DNA from 3 places in the Exiguobacterium sp. N4-1P genome. Region 1 is predicted to be linked to each of the others. Evidence: riboswitches for the same ligand, from Rfam matches in the RefSeq annotation. Region 1 holds a riboswitch; each other region holds the start of a gene.
What was found. Region 1 has a riboswitch for S-adenosylmethionine ahead of A0126_RS14490 (LLM class flavin-dependent oxidoreductase). Riboswitches for the same ligand answer to the same signal wherever they lie in the genome.

Region 1 (6,955 bases):
CCTTTGACGATTTTCTCGTTTTCACGTTCTCCGCCTAACGATAAGAGACTGCGACCGACGAAGTTGACGCCTTCATTTTTCCCCGTGTAAATCAAACGGCAGCTCGTCGCATCAATTCGCTTCAGCGCAAACGACATCTCAAGGCGAAACATCTTCGCTAACGTAAAACCAATCGTATTTTGTTTATAGTCCGGTTCATTCGTATAAGCGAGATCGGTCACGATGTAGGTTTCAAGACGATTCCCTTGCATGTAGGTTTGCCGGTACGTCGATCCGACGACGCCCGGCTTACGTTCAATCACCTCATGCTGGACGACACCCGGAATGAGTCGTTGCAGTCGATCGTGATCAAACAGATGCCACGCCTGTTCGATTGGAATCGCAAGTACTTTTTCTTCACGCCACGTCACCATGACACCACCTCCTTTTAGTTTAAAAATACCCTGATGTCCGTCGTTCTAACGCTCGACTCCGGCACAATCAGGGTATTTTTCTTACTTCAAGTGGTTTTTGATGTTCACTTCACGGTTTGACGTTCTAACGCATGACCAAGGAATGTTGCGAGTTCCAGCATCCCGAACTTCCCAGCTGCCGCTTCAGCGTCCGAATTGTAATTCGTATTCGTATTGACGTCGTACGTATAAATCGTCCCGTCTGCATCCTTGATGAACTCAATCCCGGCGACCGCGATTTTATTTTCTTGCAGGAACGCTTCATACTGGGCGATGATCGGGTCATCGAACCCGTCGACAATTTGGAATTTCATCGGTGTCTCTGCCGCCTCTTCTCCGACCGGGCAGAACAAATCATCGATGACACAAGCATCCGCGGGGCAGAGCTCGAATCCTTCCGACGTATCGACACGGACCGCATAGACGAACTTACCACCGACGAATTCACAACGCGTAATGTAGGGTTCAGGTGCTTGAATGTACTCTTGAATCAACGTGATGCCGTCGACCGGCTCATCGAATGTCGGTCCGTCAAGATACGTCTCGAGTGCTTCAATCGAGTGGAACAATTGAACGCCGAGTCCTTTACCGGCACGATTGTGTTTCGTGATGAACGACGATACTCCGATGTTTTGAGCGGCTTGGACGATTTGATCACGTCCGACGGCTGCCGTCGTTTTCGGAACACGGATACCTGCTTTTCGTAAGGCGGTGTATTGGTTGACCTTACTGACCTCGAGTCGTAACGCACGAGTTCCGTTGAAAACGGTCCGGTCATGTTCTTCGAGCCAAGCGAGGACCCCTTCCGTCAATTCTGGTGCATAGCGGTGCCCGCGCGTATGGGACGAGGCACTCATCCGGCTGTAAAAAACGCCTTCCGGTGGTGTTTCATCGAGTGGGACGACCCCTTCGTTGAGGTGCCACTGTTCATACGGTAAGTTGAGTTCCTCGAGTCGCTTGATTAAATGATCCGTCCATTCCTGATTTTCGTGTAAGATATGAATTTTCGTCATTTTAGTTGACCTACCTTTCGTTTCGCTTCGACGCGTGGCATGACCTCGCGGGCAAAGCGTTCCATTTCTTCGAGTTGCGGAGAAAATTGAAGCAAGAGCAATGTCACGCCGACTGCTTCAAATTCAAGAATCCGTTCTGCGATTTGATCCGGCGTCCCAATCAAGTTCGGACGCAGTCCCCGGTTTGAGACCGAATAGTCATTTCGTTTGACCTGTTGTTCGAGTTGCGATTTACTGACGAAGTCGTCATATCCGGCATATCCGGCACCGTCTTCCTTGACGTTCGTAATCCGGCGCCATTCTTCGAGCGCCGCTTCTTCCGTCTCGCGACAGATGATATAGGCCGCCAGTCCGAAACTCGCAAGCGGCTGTTTCCCGGTCACCGCGCGGCGGGTTTTCATATCCGTAATTTTCGTCGCGACTTCATCGACCGTTCCTCCATGCATGACATAGGCATCACAGTGATTGACGATCGTCTGTTTCCCCGTCTCACTCTCACCACCAGCGTAGAGCTTGATTTCGGGACGCTGAACGGGTTTCGGGTGAAGCTCTGCCCGTTCCAGCTGATAGTAGTCCCCATCAAAACTATAGGGTGATGCGTCCGCCCATAATCCTTTCATGACCGTCACGAATTCTTCCGTCCGGGCATATCGTTCGTCATGGGCTGTAAATATCCCATTGTACTGACGGGCTTCTTCCTCCCACCAGGCCGAGACGACGTTGAGCGTGAAGCGTCCATTACTCAGCTGATCGATGTTCGCCGCCATCTTTGCTGTCGTCGCCGGATTATGAAAACCGGGCCGGACGGCTGTCATGATTTCCAACCGTTCCGTTGTCGCCGCGATGGCCGCTGCCGTCGTCCACGCCTCAAGACTCGGTTCGGCTATTCCTTTAATGTCGTTTAAGTTCAATTCTGCAATCAATGTCGTAGAAAAGCCAATCCGTTCTGCCGTCTGTGCGACTTGTTTCGCATAATCGAATGTCGCTGGCATTTGTTCATCCTCGACGTTTCGTAACCAACCTCCGAAGATTGGTAACCAAAATCCGTATTCCATCCCCTGTGCCCCCTTTTTGCATAAAAAAATCGCTCTTTTCGTTTAGAAAAGAGCGACGAATGTCTACTGTCGGCTCTTATCTTCAAAGGAATAAATTCCTCTTGGAAGTAGCACCTTCCGCTCATGCGGGGTTGCTGAAGTGTCGTCGGGCCAGTCCCTCGACTTCTCGTGATAAGAATAATTGAAATTAGCGTACATCTTTTAGCAGAGTAAAGCAACCTTTAAACCTTCTTTTCCTATCGGAATTAAAAAACATTTGGAAAATCACTCTGTTTCTTGATACTTCTTTGTCTAGAAGCTAAAAACAGGAATTGCACATCGGTTTAAGATGGCAATCCCTGCTTTGTATGGTGCTGTTCAAAATCAATTCATTCTGGTGATACGAACGGTGAGTCATTGTGATTTGCATCCATCATGGCTGTCCGGTGACCAGTCGTCGAAACTTCTTCCCCACGCACGCGATCGTAGAACTTCGCGATTGTGACGCTGAAGTACGGGCCAATCCAGAGGAAACCGATTCCGATCGTAACAATTCCGAGCAAGAACCAACCGATGAACGAAAGGACGAGGAAAAACGCCTCTTTTTTGTGTCCATCCATCATTTGGCGTGAACGCGTAATGGCATCAAGGATGCCAATCGATGGTTCGTCCCGAATGATGTAATACGTCAACATGTAAGAGAATGACTTAATGATTCCTGGAATGATGAAAAGTAAGAACCATAGCCCTAAGAAAAAGGTTTGGACGATTGACACTCCAATGGCTTTCAAGAACATTTTGTACGGCTCAAACAAATCGGCGACTTTCGTCTGCTCGTCTCGGGCGACAGATAGGGCGAGCCATGACCATCCCATTGCAACCGGTAAGGTCAACACCGTCAAGAGCATACCAATCAAGTCGATAAATTGGAAATCCTCTTCGGGTGAGGACGCAAATCCGTTCGGAACGCCTTGAATGATTAAGAACAACAACATCATTAATGCCATGAAGCCCCATCGTCCCTGCAACGACTCGCGCGCTGCTAATTTTAATTGTTTTGACATCGAAAGATCCTCCTCAAAAATAAGTGCTACCTTTCTTTACGGTTTATTTTTGAGGAGGTTTCACTTTTTAACGCTCGTCTTTTAGTAAACGTTGGACCATTGCTTTTTCAAGTTGTTGCTGGCACGCCGTATACAAAGAGCGTCGTCCATCGAGTCGTTCAATCGCAAACGGAATATCGTGCTTTTTTGCTTGCACGAGAACATGTGCCGCTGCTGCGTGAGAAACCCGACTTTTGACGACGACGATCGCGTCCGTCTTTTTCGCGAGACAGGCGATTTTTTTCGCGGCTTGGGCGTCACCGCCAAGATGGATTAATTCGACTCCCGTCTCCGCAAAGAAGTCGCGGTAGACGGCGCGCTGTTGCTCATTACCGACGATGACGAGACGCATGCCGTCGTAGGAAGCAAAATCGAGTGCCGTTTTATCGACGAATTCGATTGGTTGACCGGGTAACGTCGTCGTATCGAGGCGTTCGAGCTGATGGGCTTTTTTCTCCCGGAGGCGCCGCTCTTTTTTGACTTTCTTCGCCTTCGGTTTCCGTTGCATCATCTTGTCGTAGCGTCCTGTTTTCGCCTGTTTATTTGCAGGTGACGCAGTGGCGGACTCGGGCGAACCATTCGATACGTCGCGTGCCGGTAATTCCGTCATGGTCGGTACTTCATAATGAAATGCGTGTTTCCAAACAATCGTCAATGTCTCCGGATGACCTTTCCACATGACGAGGTCGACGAGTTGACCTGCTTTCAGTTGGAAGAACCGCATGTCTTCGAGTGGTGTCGTGTAATAGAACGGTTTTCCCGTCTCATCTTGCAGTGGACCGTCAATCGTCGCTTCGATGATGCCATGGTTCTTGACGATACACTTTTCAAAAACGATTCGCTCTGCAAGTGGTTTTACTTGATCCGTCGCGACGACGGCTAAGATTTCAAGCGACGTCCGGCGCTCATCTTGATGTAGGACTTGGACACGGACTTCCATCCCATGCTCCAGGTTCCAGTCACGGATTTCTGTTTCTGAGACATGACTGTTTGGCCATTCCCGTAACGAGCCGCCCTTTAATTGCCGTTCGAACGTATAGGAATACCGTTGTTCGACAGTCCGTTCAACTTCTTCCTTCCGTTCCTGGATCATTTTGATCGGGAGGCTAGATGGTGTTTCCGGACATTCTACTAGTTTCGTCGTTGTTTGACGTGGCGCGTAGTACTGCGACAGCTGGACCCATTCATCGATTCCGTTGATTTCTTCAAGTAACAAACCCCAGTCGTCTGCTGTCTCGACGATGTTCAGTTTGCTTGTAACTAACTCCTTCGCTCGTTCGATTACGTGATGCATCATGTTAAAAACCCCTTTACTATTTTTTTAAACTATAGCAAGGTCAAGATGCTTCACCCGTGTAAAAAAACAACCGGGTATTTTTTTATTACGGGTTACGATTTAACTTCGACTGCGGAGTCGCCACTTCGGTATTTTTCGACGACGACAATCAAGACGGTAATGATGACGAGTAAGAACCAAGACGATAATTTGCCAAAATCGACAAGTGCCCAGCCCTCTTGCTGATGCGGATAGACCCAGCCCTTAAAAAAGGTGACGATGTTTTCCGCCAGCCAAATGAACCAGGCAATTAGTAAAAATGATAAGACAAGCGGGAGACGGTAAACCGTATCCTCTAGTCGGAAGTAGACCCACGATTTAAAGAAGACGACGATGACGAGTCCCATCAAGAACCACCGTAAATCGAGCATCCAGTGGTGCGTAAAAAAGTTTAAGTAAATCAAACTCCCGACAGCAAGTGCGAGGGTCGGACGTGGAAAGGACGTAAACCGAAGATCAAGTCGCCGAAACGCCTGACAGATGTAACTCGCGACACTGGCATACATGAAACCTGCGTAGAGCGGAACACCAAACACTTTCGAAACAGCGTCTTCCGGATAACTCCACGAGCCGACGTGGACTTTAAACAGCTCAAGTCCTAATCCGATGACGTGAAAAATAAGAATCAGCTTGAACTCTTCTTTCGTTTCATAACGAGTCACGAGTAAGGCGACTTGGACGAACAGACACCACAGTAACAGGATGTCATAACGGGCAATCGGTTCACTCGGCAAATAACGTGATAAGGCGAGTGCAGCAAAGATGGCTACTGGAAAGATACAACAGAGCGCTTCAAGATATGTAAAACGGATGAGATGGCGGATCAATCGCATCGACGTCCCTCCTCTTCTTTCTTTAAGTATACGAGACGTTCGCCGTACCTCCCTCCTTCTCAAGTTGGACATTCGACAATTTGTTGCTTCTGCTTTAGTCCACGAACGTGATACAGTTAACGAATACGTATCTTATTGAATCGAGGTGACACGCAACGATGTTCAAACGTTTCCATACGTCCTGGTTGCTGCGCGCAACGTTGAAGTGGTTCTTATTTTTAAGCGGTCTCTTTTTACTCGCCGTCGGTTCCTCCATCATGATCACCGCTAACCTCGGTGTCTCGACTTGGGATGTCCTGCATCTCGGTCTTCAAAACAAAACACCTTTGTCAGTCGGGACGGTCATTCTTCTCGTCGGTCTGCTGCTCGTCCTCGTCAAATACTTACTCGACCGGATTCGACCGCAAGTCGGGACACTCGTCAATGCAATTTTCGTCGGTGTCTTCATGAACCTCGTACTTGGTTCTCATTTGCTTCCGTCGTTTTCAGCTGTCTGGCTAAACGCTGTATGGCTCATCTTCGGTATTTTCATCATCGGCATGGGGGCAGGACTTTACGTCGCCGTCGGATACGGCGCCGGTCCACGTGACGGATTGACCTTGACGTTAGCGGATCGTTTCGGAACCTCAATCCGGATGATGCGGACAATCATGGAGATAACGGCATGTGGTCTCGGTTGGTTACTCGGTGGCCCCGTCTTTTTCGGGACCATCCTCTCGATCTTTTTGATTGGACCGTTTCTTCAATTTTGGTTAGTCTATTTCCGCCGGATGATTGCCGCAATCGATGCTGGGGTCGTTCGACCGAACGAACAAAAAATCAGCTGAGCCGCCTGACTCGATATCGTTTCGAAAGAAATGGTATCTTTTTTTGTGGATGAAGCAGATTAGTTGCACCTGTAAAAAATACACGTTATATTCGTTTACATATCAATCTTTGATACGTCAAAGGTTTCTTGGGACGAAGGGAAGGATGTGATGATTTGAGTATTTCTTGTACGGAAAAAGGACGCCTCATTTATGCGCTCGTCTCGGTCAATAAGACGATTGCGCAAAAATTTGATTTATGTACAGATGGCTTCAGTCAGACTCGGATGGACTTACTAGCCCAACTCGAGGTCGGAAAGACAATTAGTCAAAAAGAATTGCAGCAACGCGTCAATGTCGACAACGCTGCCGTGACGC
Region 2 (6,955 bases), 580 kb from region 1:
CACGGCATCTGTCATGTTACTCGGGTCTCTCCCACTACAAGGCCACGCGGATACGAATCCGACACCAACGGAAGTGACAGAACAAACAGAAACAGAACAAGCAACCGGAACGCAGTACACACTTTCCGAAACTCCTGTTTTTGAGACTGCTGACGAGACGACTCTCGTCAAGACGTTACCAGAAACGACCGCCGTCGAAACCTTTGGCACAGATGGTCTCTTTACACGCATTTCAATCGACGGCGTCTATCGCTTCGTCAAGACAACGCAACTTGCAAAGCAACCGGTTTATCAAAAAATCGATTCGCAATACATAACAGCACTCGCGCCTTCCTATACGACTGCTTCAATTGATACGCCGACAGGAAAATCAATCACTCCAAATACGTTAATCGATACGTACGGGACATCGGGTGACTTCACGCGGATTAAACAAGGCGACGTTTACGTCTTCGTTTCAAGTAAATTCTTAAGTAAGACACCTGTTTATGAAACGACGGGCACTCAATTCGCCCAACAACAAACTGTGATTTATACAGATGCCGATACGACAAGTAAACAACTTGGGAGCTATTCTTTAAATGCTACCGTCAAAACATACGGGACATCCGGCACATTCACCCGTGTCCAGTTCAATGGTGTTTACGGCTTCGTGCTTACAAAACAACTCGGTTCAAAGGAAGTTGAATCGTATCCGCTGACCGGGAAAAAGTACGCCCAACAAACGACATCCATTTACGACAAAGCAACAACAAGTTCGGTCATCGGGACGCTAGCACCGAATCAATCGGTCAATCTTTACGGGACATCTGGTCTTTATTCCCGCGTCCGAATCAATGATACCTACGGATACGTATTGACGGCGCACCTCGGCGATTCCGTTGTCTACGCAAAGACCGATCGGCTTTACGTCCAAGATACGACACCGATTCAGGTAGAGCCAAACAGTTCGAGCACCATCTTGAAGCACCATAAACAAAATACACTTTTGACGATTTACGGGACAAGTGGTGCCTACAGCCGGATCATCTTCCGTGGTGAATACGCGTACGTCTTGACGAGCTCGCTCGCGAAATCAAAAGTCTATGCCAAAACAGATCGCCTGTACATCCAAAAAACGACACCGATTCAGGTAGAGCCAAACAGTTCGAGCAGCGTCTTGAAGCATCATAAACAAAATACACTTTTGACGATTTATGGCACGAGCGGTGCCTACAGCCGAATCATCTTCCGCGGTGAATATGCATACGTCTTGACGAGCTCGCTCGCGAAATCAAAAGTCTATGCCAAAACGGATCGCCTGTACATCCAAAAAACAACACCGATTCAGGTAGAGCCAAACAGTTCAAGCAGCGTCTTGAAGCATCATAAACAAAATACACTCTTGACGATTTACGGGACGAGCGGTGCCTATAGCCGGATCATCTTCCGCGGTGAATATGCATACGTCTTGACGAGCTCGCTCGCGAAATCAAAAGTCTATGCCAAAACAGATCGCCTGTACATCCAAAAAACAACACCGATCCAGCAATCCCCAAGCAGTTCAAGTACGGTTCTTAAGCATCATCAAAAGAACACGCTCTTGACGATTTACGGGACGAGCGGCGCCTATAGCCGAATCATCTTCCGCGGTGAATATGCATACGTCTTGACGAGTTCGCTCGCAGCAACGAAAGCAGATCTGTATGCGACGACAGGGACACGTTACGTGACCGAAGACAAGTTGGTCGTCCATCCAAAAGCCAGTCTTAGCGGAAACATTGGGACACTGAAAAAAGGAGCACTAATCACGACCTATGGAAAAAGCGGTTACTACACACGCGTCAAAATCGGATCACGCTTCGGATTCGTTGACTCAAGTCGGCTCGGTTTAAATAAACCGACGTCTAAAGCCAAAGTCGGGACCGTCTTTTACGTCCATTTCAACCAGACACCACTCTTTTCTGCTGACGTCGCCTACAGTCGTCCGGCGAGTCACTTAAGCAAAGGAACGAAATTGATCGGGTTAAAATCGATTGATGATGACTTTTGGCAAGTCCGTCTACCGAATGGTCAAACGGGTTACGTCCTCAATCCTTATATCGGAACGAGCAAACCGGATATGCGGTATAACGAGCAAGCCATCAATCGTTCAAAAGTCTATACGGTCAAAGCAACGACTTCATTTTATGACACACCTGCCAGTCCAAAAAGTGCCGGGTTGGTCGAAAAAGGCAAGCGTGTGTATCCACGTTACCGCGTCGGTAATTTCTATGTCATTCAGTCCGGCTGGACGCCCGTCTACATCCCGGTGACGGCCCTTACAGTGACGAGCGAAACAAAAGTTGACAAGAAAAATAATTCACGTGGCGAAAAGTTGATTCAAGCTGCTGTTGCCCATATCGGTACTCCGTACACATGGGGATCACAAAACGTGGCGAATGGTGGATTCGATTGTTCCGGATTGATTCATTATGCGACGAACCAAGCCGGAAAATACGGCGGACGGACGAATGTCCGCGGTTACTGGTACGGAGCGTTCTTTACAAATCAACGCACAAGTATCAGTTCCGGAAAACGCTCGGATATCGTCTTCTTCGAAAACACGTATACGGATGGCCCCTCGCATATCGGGATCATGTTAGATAGTAAACACTTCATTCATGCCGGAGGATCACAACTGCAAATCAGTTCAATTTACGAGCCGCACTGGCGTGAGCACTTCCTCGGTTTCAAATCAATGTAATGATTAAAAAAACGGACCTTCCCTAACCCGGGAGGTCCGCTTCTTTTAGCTAACATTAAAATGTCATTTCCGCATATTTCGTAACTTGGCGATCGATTAAGTACAATTCGATTTGCTCGCGATACGCTTTATAGTGGTCTGACGCAATATGCGCTTCTAACGCTTCTTCATCTTGATAGACTTCATACAGCATGAACTGATGTTCATCTTCAATCGATTGATGTAAGCTATAACGCAAGCACCCCGGCTCGTTTTGTGAAGCTTTGTAGACCGTACTTAAAATCGGAAAGACTTGATCGGCTAAACCTGCTTTGACTGTGATGACCGCGTTGACAATAATTTCTCCCATGACTTGTTTTCCTCCTCATCATTCATTACTCCTATCTGTACCCGTTTTATAGAAAGTCATACCTCAAAAACCTGAAAGGATGATTATGATGCAACAGCAACTCTTCACTCAACTCGATCAACTCGAACAACAAATCATTGAAAGACGTCGTGATCTGCACCGTCACCCGGAACTCTCTTTTCAAGAAGTGCGGACACCAAACGCCATCGCCTCATTTTATGATGAGCTTGGTCTCCCTTACCGCAGGAACGTCGGTGGTAGCGGGATCGTCGCGACCCTCAAAGGAAAACATCCTGGAAAGACCATCGCCATTCGGGCCGATTTCGATGCCCTGCCACTGCAGGAGGAAACGGATCTCGCCTTCCGTTCGATTCATCCGGGTGTCATGCATGCGTGTGGACATGACGGACATACGGCGATTGCACTCGGTCTTGCCTCGGCCTTTACAGCACTGCAAGAAGACCTTCACGGAACAATCGTATTCATTCATCAACACGGGGAAGAAGTCTTCCCGGGTGGTGCCATTCAAATGATTGAAGACGGCTGTCTTGACGGGGTCGATGCAATTTTCGGTACGCATCTCGAAAATGACTTACCTGTCGGAACAATCGGCTATCACGCAGGACATACGCTGTGCGCCATCGATGAATTCGAAATCGTCGTCCACGGACAGGGTGGTCATGCGCAAGCCCCTCATAAAACACAAGATGCACTCGTCGCCGGGGCACAACTCGTCTGTAATCTCCAACACCTCGTCAGTCGGCGCGTTGATCCGTTTTCACCTGCCATCATCGCAATCGGTTCATTCCACGCCGGAACGGCTCCGAACATCGTTACTGGTGAGGCACGGATTGTCGGAGAAATTCGAACATTTGACGAAGCGCTGCGTCACCAGTTACGACAGCAGGTCGATTTGGTTGCCCGGACGACGTGTGCCGGAATCGGTGCGAGCTATTCCATCGACTTTACGACGGGTTATCCTTCCCTTTGGAATCATCCGGTAGAAACAAATCTCGTTAAAGAAGCGACGGCTTTCTTAGGTGAGGCATCTGTCAAAGAACTCAAACCGATGATGGCAGCCGATGATTTCGCCTATTATTTAGAGCGTATCCCAGGAAGCTACTTCTTTACGGGGTCCGCCAAAACGGATGGGAGTACGATTTATCCGCAACATCACCCGAAATATGAAATCGATGAACAGGCATTGCTTATCGGCGCAAAAGCCTTAGGTGCAACCGTCCTTCATGCTTTAGAATCTTAAGGATTGACTTTGTCGTTTTAGAGATGCTATTATCACATCAATGATAACGAATTTAATCAACTTCATATAACACTTATCAAGAGTGGACTGAGAGATCTGGATCGATGACGTCCCAGCAACCTGCCTTCAGTGGCAAGGTGCTACGACCAGCAAAGCGCAAGCTTTGGTTGATAAAAAGCGACGACTCCTTTTGCAACCAAGCAAAGGAGTCGTTTTCGTTTTCTCGCTGTCAGAGCACGAATGATTATAGGGCGACTACCGCCAGCGGAAAGGACGAGATATAGATGGAAAAAGCAACATTCGCAGGAGGCTGTTTCTGGTGCATGGTGACACCATTCGAAGAACTGCCCGGTATTCACGGAATTGTTTCCGGTTATACAGGAGGACAAATCGAAAATCCGACATACGAACAAATAAAAACAGGCACGACCGGTCATTCGGAGGTCGTCGAGATTACATTTGATCCAGCGTTATTCTCATACGAGCGGTTACTCGAACTTTACTGGCCGCAAACGGATCCGACTGACGCCGGCGGACAGTTCCAGGACCGTGGGACACAATACGCACCTGCCATCTTTTATCATACGGAAGAACAGCGCCTTGCTGCGATTGCTTCACGTGACGCGCTTGCTGCGAGCAATCGCTTTAAGCAGCCGATCGTCACACGAATCGAAGCGGCACAAGCCTTCTATCCAGCAGAAGACTATCATCAAAACTTCCACAAAAAGAATCCGGAACACTACAAAAAAGACCGGAAAGCATCCGGTCGCGATGAATTCATCGATGTGGCTTGGAAAGAAGAAGTATCTGTCTAAACTAAAAAAGCCCGCTTCGTGCGGGCTTTCAGCATGTAGACAAACTCTTATGAAGAGTGACTATGCTATAACAAGAGGCAATCCGTTCGCGTTTCCCTGTCTCATCTCGTCTTCAAAGCGATTCGAGACAGACTGTGCTCTAACACTACTCTATGATTTTCTCTGCGGTACACCCTGAAAGCTTCGTTTTTCGTTGACTCCTACGGGAAAAAGCGCGTGAACACGCGCTGCCAAGAGGCTGGCAAGACCCTGCTCGTTGTCCGTGAGGATCAAGGAGCAACGGCTTGCGCCTCGCCCGAGGAAAGCAACGAAAAAGGAAGAAGCTTCCCCCCCACGTTCCTTTGTCTGCATGTTTATGTAGTCAAAAGTTTTCAATTGTCTTTTTGATAAGGTAGCCTAAAAGGTTTTGATTTCTGTCGACTCTAGTTATTCATCACATTCATTAATGTATCCTTATGGTGACGCGCTAACTTGATCAATTCAAAATCGCCCGTACTAATTTTGGCTTTGAGGGTTTCAACTTCCCCCCATGCTAACTCATACTGTTTTTTATCAATGACACCTTGAGATAAAGCATCTTCCAGTTCATCAGTATCCATTATGTACATATCACCAGACGGTAGCAGAACGATGTCTAAAAATAAGTCCTCCCACCACGGACTTCCATTAGTAAAACCATTCTGCAAACAAATATCGATATACCACTGCACAATATTTCCACTCGCATCGAACATCGTTGTAACAGCATGGTGTGCATTTGACGGGAACTGTTGCAGCCACATGTAACCATCATCCAAAATACAGACATGTCCCTTTTCATAATGAACGTTCAAGGGATGCGATACTTGAAGGGCATGCAATAATGTTACATGCCCTTCAAACTCTTCTGTCTCGATTAATGACTGTGCGTACGCTCTCTCGGTGATTCGCTTCCAATTCTCACGTTTTCCATCTCTTCGCTTTAGCATCTTCACACGCCCCATTCAACCATTACGATACCTTTTCCGACAACTCATCCGAAGATTCGATTTCTACGACTTGATATCGTTTCAACACAAAAATACCGGCTAGCATCACAAGCAATCCAGTGACTTGTCCGAGCGAAAGCTCAAGTTCCGGTAAACCGAACCAACCGAACAAGTCGACACATAATGCAAAACTCAGTTGCGAAATCAAGACGACCGAAATCGCAATCGATGGACCGAGCAGCTGAATCCCGCGCATCACACAAAATACGACACCGACACCGACCAGACCACCGAATAAATAAAGCGGTTCGACCGTTTGAATGTTCGAGAATGTGCCACCCCGAAATACGAGTAGCGCAAACAGTGAACCGATGAACCCGACAAAAAAGACGAGGGTCGTCGTCGCCCATGCCCCGAACGCATGACTCATCTGTGCATTCAATACCGTCTGTAAACTAATCATCATTCCTGCCGTAATCGCACAAAACATACCTAGTCCCACGCTAGCCCCTCCTTATTCGTAACTATTGCCATTCGCTTTTTCTTTAATCCGCTCTACATCTAAAATAATGATTTTCCCGCGTCGTCTCGCCAAGATTTCTTCTTCACAAAGTGTTGAGATGATACGGTTTAAATGACGGTAACTCGTCCCGAGCCAATCGGCGACGTCATGGAGATTCGACGTTCGCATCTCTTGATAAAACAGACTGTCGGAAACGTCCGAGGTAATCGATAACAGATATCCGGCAAATCGTTCTTCGACCGAATAGAGGACATGAAATGATGCTGATTTCGAGTCCGCGTACCACTTGGTCGTAATGACCCGCAGTAAAAATT
Region 3 (6,955 bases), 660 kb from region 1:
GTTTGAAAAACTAACCCATCGTTTTGGTATTTCAAAACAGCGTGCCTATGCACTATTAAAAGAGAGTCAAGATTGGTTGACTAAAAAAGAACTTCATTTGCAACCGGATGAAGAAGATTCAATCGTCTGATGGACGTTAAAAGGCACCAGCTCACTGAACATACAGTGTCTGGTGCCTTTTAATTATCTTAATTTAATTAAACACGTGGCCCTGCTGATTTGATTTCAGTAGTTGCACTATCGAACCGTGTGAAATTTTGTTTGAATTTAGTCGCCAAAGCCCGTGCTTGTTGTTCATACGCATCAGCATCCGACCAAACTTTGACAGGGTTGAGTAAGTCGCTTGGGACACCAGGGACTTCGAGCGGCATGTGTAGCCCGAAAATCGGATGCTCTTCCGTCGGGATATCAGCGAGTGTGCCGTTGACAGCTGCATTGACCATCGTCCGTGTATATGCAAGCTTCATCCGACTTCCCGTCCCATATGCGCCACCCGTCCAGCCTGTATTGACGAGGTAAACCGTGACACCGTGCCGGTCGATGAGCTCACCGAGCATCGTTGCATATTTTTCAGGAATGAGCGGTAAGAAGGGTGAACCGAAGCATGTCGAGAATGTCGCTTCCGGTTCTGTTACGCCACGCTCTGTCCCGGCTAACTTCGATGTATACCCGGATAAGAAGTGATACATCGCTTGCTCCTTCGTCAACTTACTGATTGGCGGCAGGACGCCGTAAGCATCAGCTGTTAAAAAGACAATCGTTTTCGGATGTCCGGCGCGTGATGGTACTGCAATATTATCAATCGCTGTAATCGGATAAGCGGCCCGTGTGTTTTCCGTTTTTGACGTATCATCATAGTCAGGAATTCGTGCATCATCGAGGACGACGTTTTCGAGGACAGTGCCAAAACGAATCGCATCAAAGATTTGTGGTTCTTTTTCGTGCGATAGGTTGACCGTTTTTGCGTAACAGCCACCTTCGATATTGAAGACGCCGTCGTTGGACCACCCGTGCTCATCGTCACCAATCAATTGACGACTGTCGTCAGCAGACAGTGTGGTCTTACCAGTACCGGATAATCCGAAGAATAAAGCGACGTCACCCTCATGACCGACGTTAGCCGAGCAATGCATCGATAAGACGTCTCGTTGAGGTAAAAGGTAGTTCATGACAGAGAAAATCGATTTTTTGATTTCGCCCGCATATTCTGTTCCACCGATTAAGACAATCCGATGTTCGAATGACATGGCGATGAACGTTTCGGAATTCGTTCCATCGACTTTCGGATCTGCTTTGAAGTGAGGCGCATAAATAACCGTGAAAGGCTCAAAAGCAGCTTCTGTCGGATATTCACGCAAAAATAGTTGTTTTGCAAACAAATTATGCCAAGCATATTGTGTCACGATCCGAACCGGAAGGGTAAAATGAGTGTCTGCACCAGCAGCAGCTTCTGTGTAGTAGAGCTGATCTGCTTCATTCATGTAGCGAAGAACTTTTTGTAAAAGTTGTTCGAAGTTGTCTGCTTCCATCGGTTGATTGACATGGCCCCAATCGATATGTGACTCGCATGACTGATCGCGAACAATGAACTTGTCTTTAGGTGAACGACCTGTAAATTTCCCCGTTTCTACAGACAGAGCGCCATTTTCAGCAAGAACCCCTTCTTCGTTACGAATTGCATGTTCGACTAGCTCAGCAACAGATAGTTGTTTGAACACATGCTCCTTCTTGAGTAGCTCTTCGATATTCAGGACCGTCATCGGCATCCTGACCCCACCTTTCCCCTACGTTGGTTTAGCTCTGACATTTAGTATGACACATTTATTATATATGACATACTAAAGGGTGAGCAATCCTTTTTTAGCGCTGATTTCTATTTATTTGGAAACGCTTTCAGCATTAACAGTTTAACATCTCTTCGGGAAAGTTTCGACTAGAAATTAAAACGTAGCTTGACAGAGTGGTCACAACTTTATATCATGTAATTCGTAACGGATACTCTTATTCTGAGCAGGTGGAGGGAACAAGGCCCGAAGAAACCCGGCAACCGTCCTACATTAAGAATTCTATTAATGAAGGAAAAGGTGCTCTCCTGAAGCGAAGTAAACACTTCGAACGATAAGAGGGTAAAGGAAGAACGCACAACCTTTCCCTGACCATTTTTTGGACATGGAGAGGTTTTTTTCATTTTACCGTCCCACTCAACTAGGGGAAATGAGTACACCGTCAAATTCTTTTTTGGGAGGGTCAAACATGACAAACCTTAATCGCCGACTATTTACGTCGGAGTCAGTTACTGAAGGTCACCCGGATAAAATCTGTGACCAAATCTCGGATTCTATCTTAGATGCAATCCTCGCAGCCGATCCGAATGCTCGTGTCGCTGCTGAAACATCTGTCACGACAGGACTTGTCCTCGTCGCAGGTGAAATCACGACATCGACTTATGTCGATATCCCGAAAGTCGTTCGCGAAACAATTCGTGAGATTGGCTATACACGCGCTAAATATGGTTTCGATGCAGACACTTGTGCTGTATTGACTTCAATCGATGAGCAATCAGCAGATATCGCTCTCGGTGTTGACCAAGCGCTTGAAGCACGCGAAGGTAACATGTCAGATGAAGAAATCGATGCAATCGGTGCAGGGGACCAAGGTCTCATGTTCGGTTATGCAACGAAAGAAACGCCTGAATTGATGCCACTTCCGATCTCACTTTCACACAAACTTGCTCGTCGTCTCGCAGAAGTCCGTAAAACTGGACAACTTGACTACCTCCGTCCGGATGGTAAGACGCAAGTAACTGTAGAATACAATGAGAACAACGAACCGGTTCGTGTCGATACAATCGTCATCTCAACACAACATGCAGAAGAAGTGACGCTTGAGCAAATCCAAGCAGACCTGAAAGAGCATGTCATCGCACCTGTGATTCCATCAGAATACATCGATGCGGAAACAAAGTTCTTCATTAACCCGACAGGTCGCTTCGTCATCGGTGGACCACAAGGTGATGCAGGATTAACTGGACGTAAAATCATCGTTGATACGTATGGTGGCTATGCACGTCATGGCGGCGGCGCATTCTCTGGTAAAGATCCAACAAAAGTTGACCGTTCTGCAGCATATGCAGCACGTTACGTCGCGAAAAACCTCGTAGCTTCTGGTCTTGCAGATAAAGCAGAAGTTCAACTTGCGTATGCGATTGGTGTCGCGCACCCAGTATCGATTGCAGTTGATACGTTTGGAACAGGTAAACTTCCAGAAGCACAACTCGTCGAACTCGTTGCCGAAAATTTCGATCTTCGCCCAGCAGGGATCATCAAGATGCTTGATCTTCGCCGTCCGATTTATCGTCAGACAGCAGCTTATGGTCATTTCGGTCGTACAGATATCGAATTACCATGGGAGCAAACTGATAAAGCAGCAATTCTTGAAGAACAAGCGAAACGATTCGCTTAATTTTCAGTTCAGAAGCAGACTCGCACGAGTTTGTTTCTGAACTTTTTTTGTTTGTCTCGAATTTTGGAGGGAAACGAATGATTTTTCTAGAACAGGGTAAAAGAACATGTACCGGTAAACGGAAAAAAGGGGGAGTCCGATATGGAGATACGCGAAGCAATTCCTACTGATGCGGCACGCATTCATGATATTGCCATCACCTCTTGGATGGATACGTATGAAGAGATTTACTCGGAAAGCTCGAAAGCCCATTTCGTACAAGAGGCGTATCCGCAAGAAGAAGTCGTTCGAGCAATTCGGACGGCGGAGGAAGCGCGGGGAGAATATTTCAATGTCGCCATTATCGAGGAAGAAATCGTCGGTTTCATCCATGCAATCGATGTTGACGGCACGTGGGAAATCGTTCGCTTGTACGTACTACCGAAATATCAACAAAATGGGATTGGGCGAAAGTTGATTCGTGAACTTGAACACCAAGGTGCTTCTCCAATTGAAGTCTACGTTGAATCAAGAAATTATAAAGCGCGCCAGTTTCTAGTCTCTTTCGGTTTTAAAGAAGAAAGTGAAACGACTGAAGAAATTTTCGGTCAAGTGGAACCTGTGACACGCTTAAAGCGTATATATGAATGAAAATCCAACTTAAGATGGTTTTGACATCAAGATGTAAACGTTATAATACAGAGATACTTGTATGAAGAGGTGAGTTTGTGGAAGATCAAGCAACAGGAATTATCGTACTTGTCTATCCCCTTCAACTGCGAGCGACGCCGAGCGATGCGTTAATTCGAGTCCTTGAAAAGGATTATGAAGTGTTACGTGTAGACGCACCGCGCCGAATATCGCTTGAGGAACATCAACAACTGCTGAAGGATGCTTTACGAGAAGCCGGAAAACGAAAGTTACCGATTCATATCATCGCCTGCAGCATGGGCGCACTCGTCGTCAACCGGCTACTGCAGGAATATGAATTGCCGATTGCGAGTTTGTCGTATATTTCGCCGTTATTTGATTGGCATAATTCAAAACAACTCGGTGGCGTCAAACAAGTATTTGCAAGTGCATTCGATCGTTTTCGACCGGATGCGCCACTCGGGATGTTGCCGTTTGGTCAAAATAGTGAAGATACGGCACGTCTCGGTGAGTTGACATATGCACAGTACCGGGAGATTGAAGAAGAAATCGTCTTACATGATGAAGAGCGGAAGAAACTACCACGAGTCAACCTCGCTTGTTTTTATGCACCGGACGATCAATTCGCGGACGTAAAATATACGTTAGAGATTTGCCGGAAAATGGGTGGCGATCAAATCTATCTTCAACGGCTCCATGGATTTCCGCATTTCAGCTTTGAACGTCTCAATACGCGGTTCGCTGAAAAATTATTGCTTTTTTTGAAGATGGTTGAGGAATGACAAAAAAGACGCTGTCGTGCTGACAGCGTCTTTTACTATTAATCGAGTGTTTGCTTTTTTAATTTTTTTTCGATGGCGATGATGAAAGGTGGATTGTTTTGTTGATTGAGAAAACGATACTGTAAGACGGCGTAGTCTTGCTGCGAAAGACTTTCGACATAATCGAGAACAGCATCCCGTTCACGTCTTCCTTCTACATGTCCATGATAGATGACGAGGACGATTAAACCGCCGGGTACGAGGACAGGTAACAAAGCACCTAGCGCTTCTAACGTATCTTCACCGGTCGTCGTGACGGACTTGTCACTTCCTGGTAAATAACCAAGATTGAAAACGCCTGCTCGAATCGGACGGGCTTCATTAACGAGGCGTGCGCCAACATGAATATGACTTTCGTGGTAGAGATCGACCCACTCTTTGACGTGAGCGGTTTCTAGACGACGTTTCGTTTCTTCAATCGCTTGTTCTTGTACATCGAAGGCGATAACACGACCGTCTGGTCCGACTTGTTCCGCAAGAAACAAGGTATCGTGACCATTTCCGGCAGTCATATCGACGACACAATCTCCTTCGTGGATGACAGATTCTAAGAGTTCTTTGGCGTAAGGTAAGACGCGGGCTAGTGACATGGGTTCAGACTCCTGTTCAAGTAAGATTATTCTTTGTTCGTTCATCACGTATTCTTTTGTTCCTGATTATACCATTATTCCGATGATTCATTCAAAATGAAGTTTCTTGACAGAACACAGAACAATTTCGTAAAGTGGCAAGGGTGAGAACTATATTGGAGGACACCTATTATGCCGAAATTACCTCGTGCGGTCTGGATCCTCGTGTTGGCGATGGCGATCAATACGACAGGAGCCTCTTTTTTATGGCCGTTTAATACATTATATATTCATGAATACTTAGGCGAATCCATGACCAAGGCAGGAATGGCCTTGTTCGTCAACTCTGCGCTCGCAATCGTCGGAAATTACATGGGTGGAAAAGCGTTTGATCGTTTAGGTGGGAAGCGGACGCTCATCATCAGTGTCATCGGACTCGTGATTGCTTCGATTGGTCTGCTGTTGTTCCATCAGACATTCATTGGTTATGTGACGATGCTTGGATTGATCGGTTTCGTCGGGGGGATGGTGTTCCCGACGATTTACGCATTAACCGGTCTGATTTGGCCAAAAGGCGGACGACGTGCCTTTAATGCAATCTATGTAGCACAAAACGTTGGAGTTGCGCTCGGTACGGCAGTCAGTGGTCAAATTGCTGCGATTGATATTCAATTTATCTTCATCGCGAACTTATTGCTCTATGTAGTGTTTGCGATTGTTCTGTTCATAGGTTTGAACTGGATTCAGGCGCCGCAGGTTAAACGACAAAAAGAGTTTACGACGGAAGAAGTCCGTGAGCCGTTATCGAAGGAGTCGGTTCGGACGATGCTCTACGTTTCAGTCGGGTATGCGTTGCTTTGGTTCGTTTACGTACAATGGCAAGGAACGTTTGCCGTCCACACGAAATCACTTGGTGTGACGATTTCCGAGTACTCGATTTTATGGACAATCAATGGAGCATTAATCGTCTTCGCACAACCGCTCTTGACGCCGATTTTAAGATGGTTCGGAGATGATTTAAAACGTCAATTATTGACGGGAACGGGCATCTTCTTATTATCCTATCTCATCGTACCGTTTGCTGAAGGGTTTGAAATGTTTCTTGTTGCGATGGTCATTTTAACGGTTGGAGAGATGTTCATCTGGCCAGCTGTCCCTGCGATGGCGGCACGACTTGCACCGATCGGTAAAGAAGGGGAATTCCAAGGGTACGTCAACATTGCGGCTTCCGCTGGACGGATGATTAGTCCGACGGTCGGTGGATTGATTTACGATTTATCTGGGATGAATGCGGTCTTCTTGACGCTAATCGGATTGATTTTACTTGCAGGTATCGTATTTGTTCGAGCAATTCCTAAAATCAATTAAGATATCTTAGACCAACTGTTTCGAAAAAGAAATAGTTGGTCTTTTTTTGCTGGACGGAATAAAAAGAAATCAAACAGGGTAGTGACTTAAAGAGGTAAAATTTAA

Region 2: linked by a shared signal. The riboswitch ahead of msrA (peptide-methionine (S)-S-oxide reductase MsrA) and the one ahead of A0126_RS14490 (LLM class flavin-dependent oxidoreductase) in region 1 are both predicted to bind S-adenosylmethionine.
Region 3: linked by a shared signal. The riboswitch ahead of metK (methionine adenosyltransferase) and the one ahead of A0126_RS14490 (LLM class flavin-dependent oxidoreductase) in region 1 are both predicted to bind S-adenosylmethionine.

What each region holds. Positions count from the first base shown of each region.
Region 1 is NZ_CP022236.1:2,830,544-2,837,498, forward strand. It holds gene A0126_RS14480 (SRPBCC family protein) at 1-413, opposite strand, end outside; gene A0126_RS14485 (ATP-grasp domain-containing protein) at 518-1,465, opposite strand; gene A0126_RS14490 (LLM class flavin-dependent oxidoreductase) at 1,462-2,520, opposite strand; SAM riboswitch class I at 2,594-2,698, opposite strand; gene A0126_RS14495 (DUF975 family protein) at 2,889-3,563, opposite strand; gene A0126_RS14500 (DUF2325 domain-containing protein) at 3,631-4,899, opposite strand; gene A0126_RS14505 (DUF817 domain-containing protein) at 4,992-5,771, opposite strand; gene A0126_RS14510 (YczE/YyaS/YitT family protein) at 5,930-6,598, shown strand; gene A0126_RS14515 (MarR family winged helix-turn-helix transcriptional regulator) at 6,754-6,955, shown strand, end outside.
Region 2 is NZ_CP022236.1:373,417-380,371, reverse strand. It holds gene A0126_RS02025 (SH3 domain-containing C40 family peptidase) at 1-2,725, shown strand, start outside; gene A0126_RS02020 (putative quinol monooxygenase) at 2,781-3,074, opposite strand; gene A0126_RS02015 (M20 metallopeptidase family protein) at 3,163-4,335, shown strand; SAM riboswitch class I at 4,406-4,512, shown strand; gene msrA (peptide-methionine (S)-S-oxide reductase MsrA) at 4,620-5,150, shown strand; gene A0126_RS02005 (ribonuclease FAU-1 family protein) at 5,573-6,118, opposite strand; gene A0126_RS02000 (DMT family transporter) at 6,141-6,620, opposite strand; gene A0126_RS01995 (Crp/Fnr family transcriptional regulator) at 6,633-6,955, opposite strand, start outside.
Region 3 is NZ_CP022236.1:2,173,713-2,180,667, reverse strand. It holds gene A0126_RS11245 (EAL and HDOD domain-containing protein) at 1-130, shown strand, start outside; gene pckA (phosphoenolpyruvate carboxykinase (ATP)) at 198-1,766, opposite strand; SAM riboswitch class I at 1,999-2,125, shown strand; gene metK (methionine adenosyltransferase) at 2,254-3,462, shown strand; gene A0126_RS11230 (GNAT family N-acetyltransferase) at 3,604-4,092, shown strand; gene A0126_RS11225 (alpha/beta fold hydrolase) at 4,170-4,874, shown strand; gene A0126_RS11220 (tRNA 5-(aminomethyl)-2-thiouridylate-methyltransferase MnmM) at 4,913-5,548, opposite strand; gene A0126_RS11215 (MDR family MFS transporter) at 5,675-6,850, shown strand.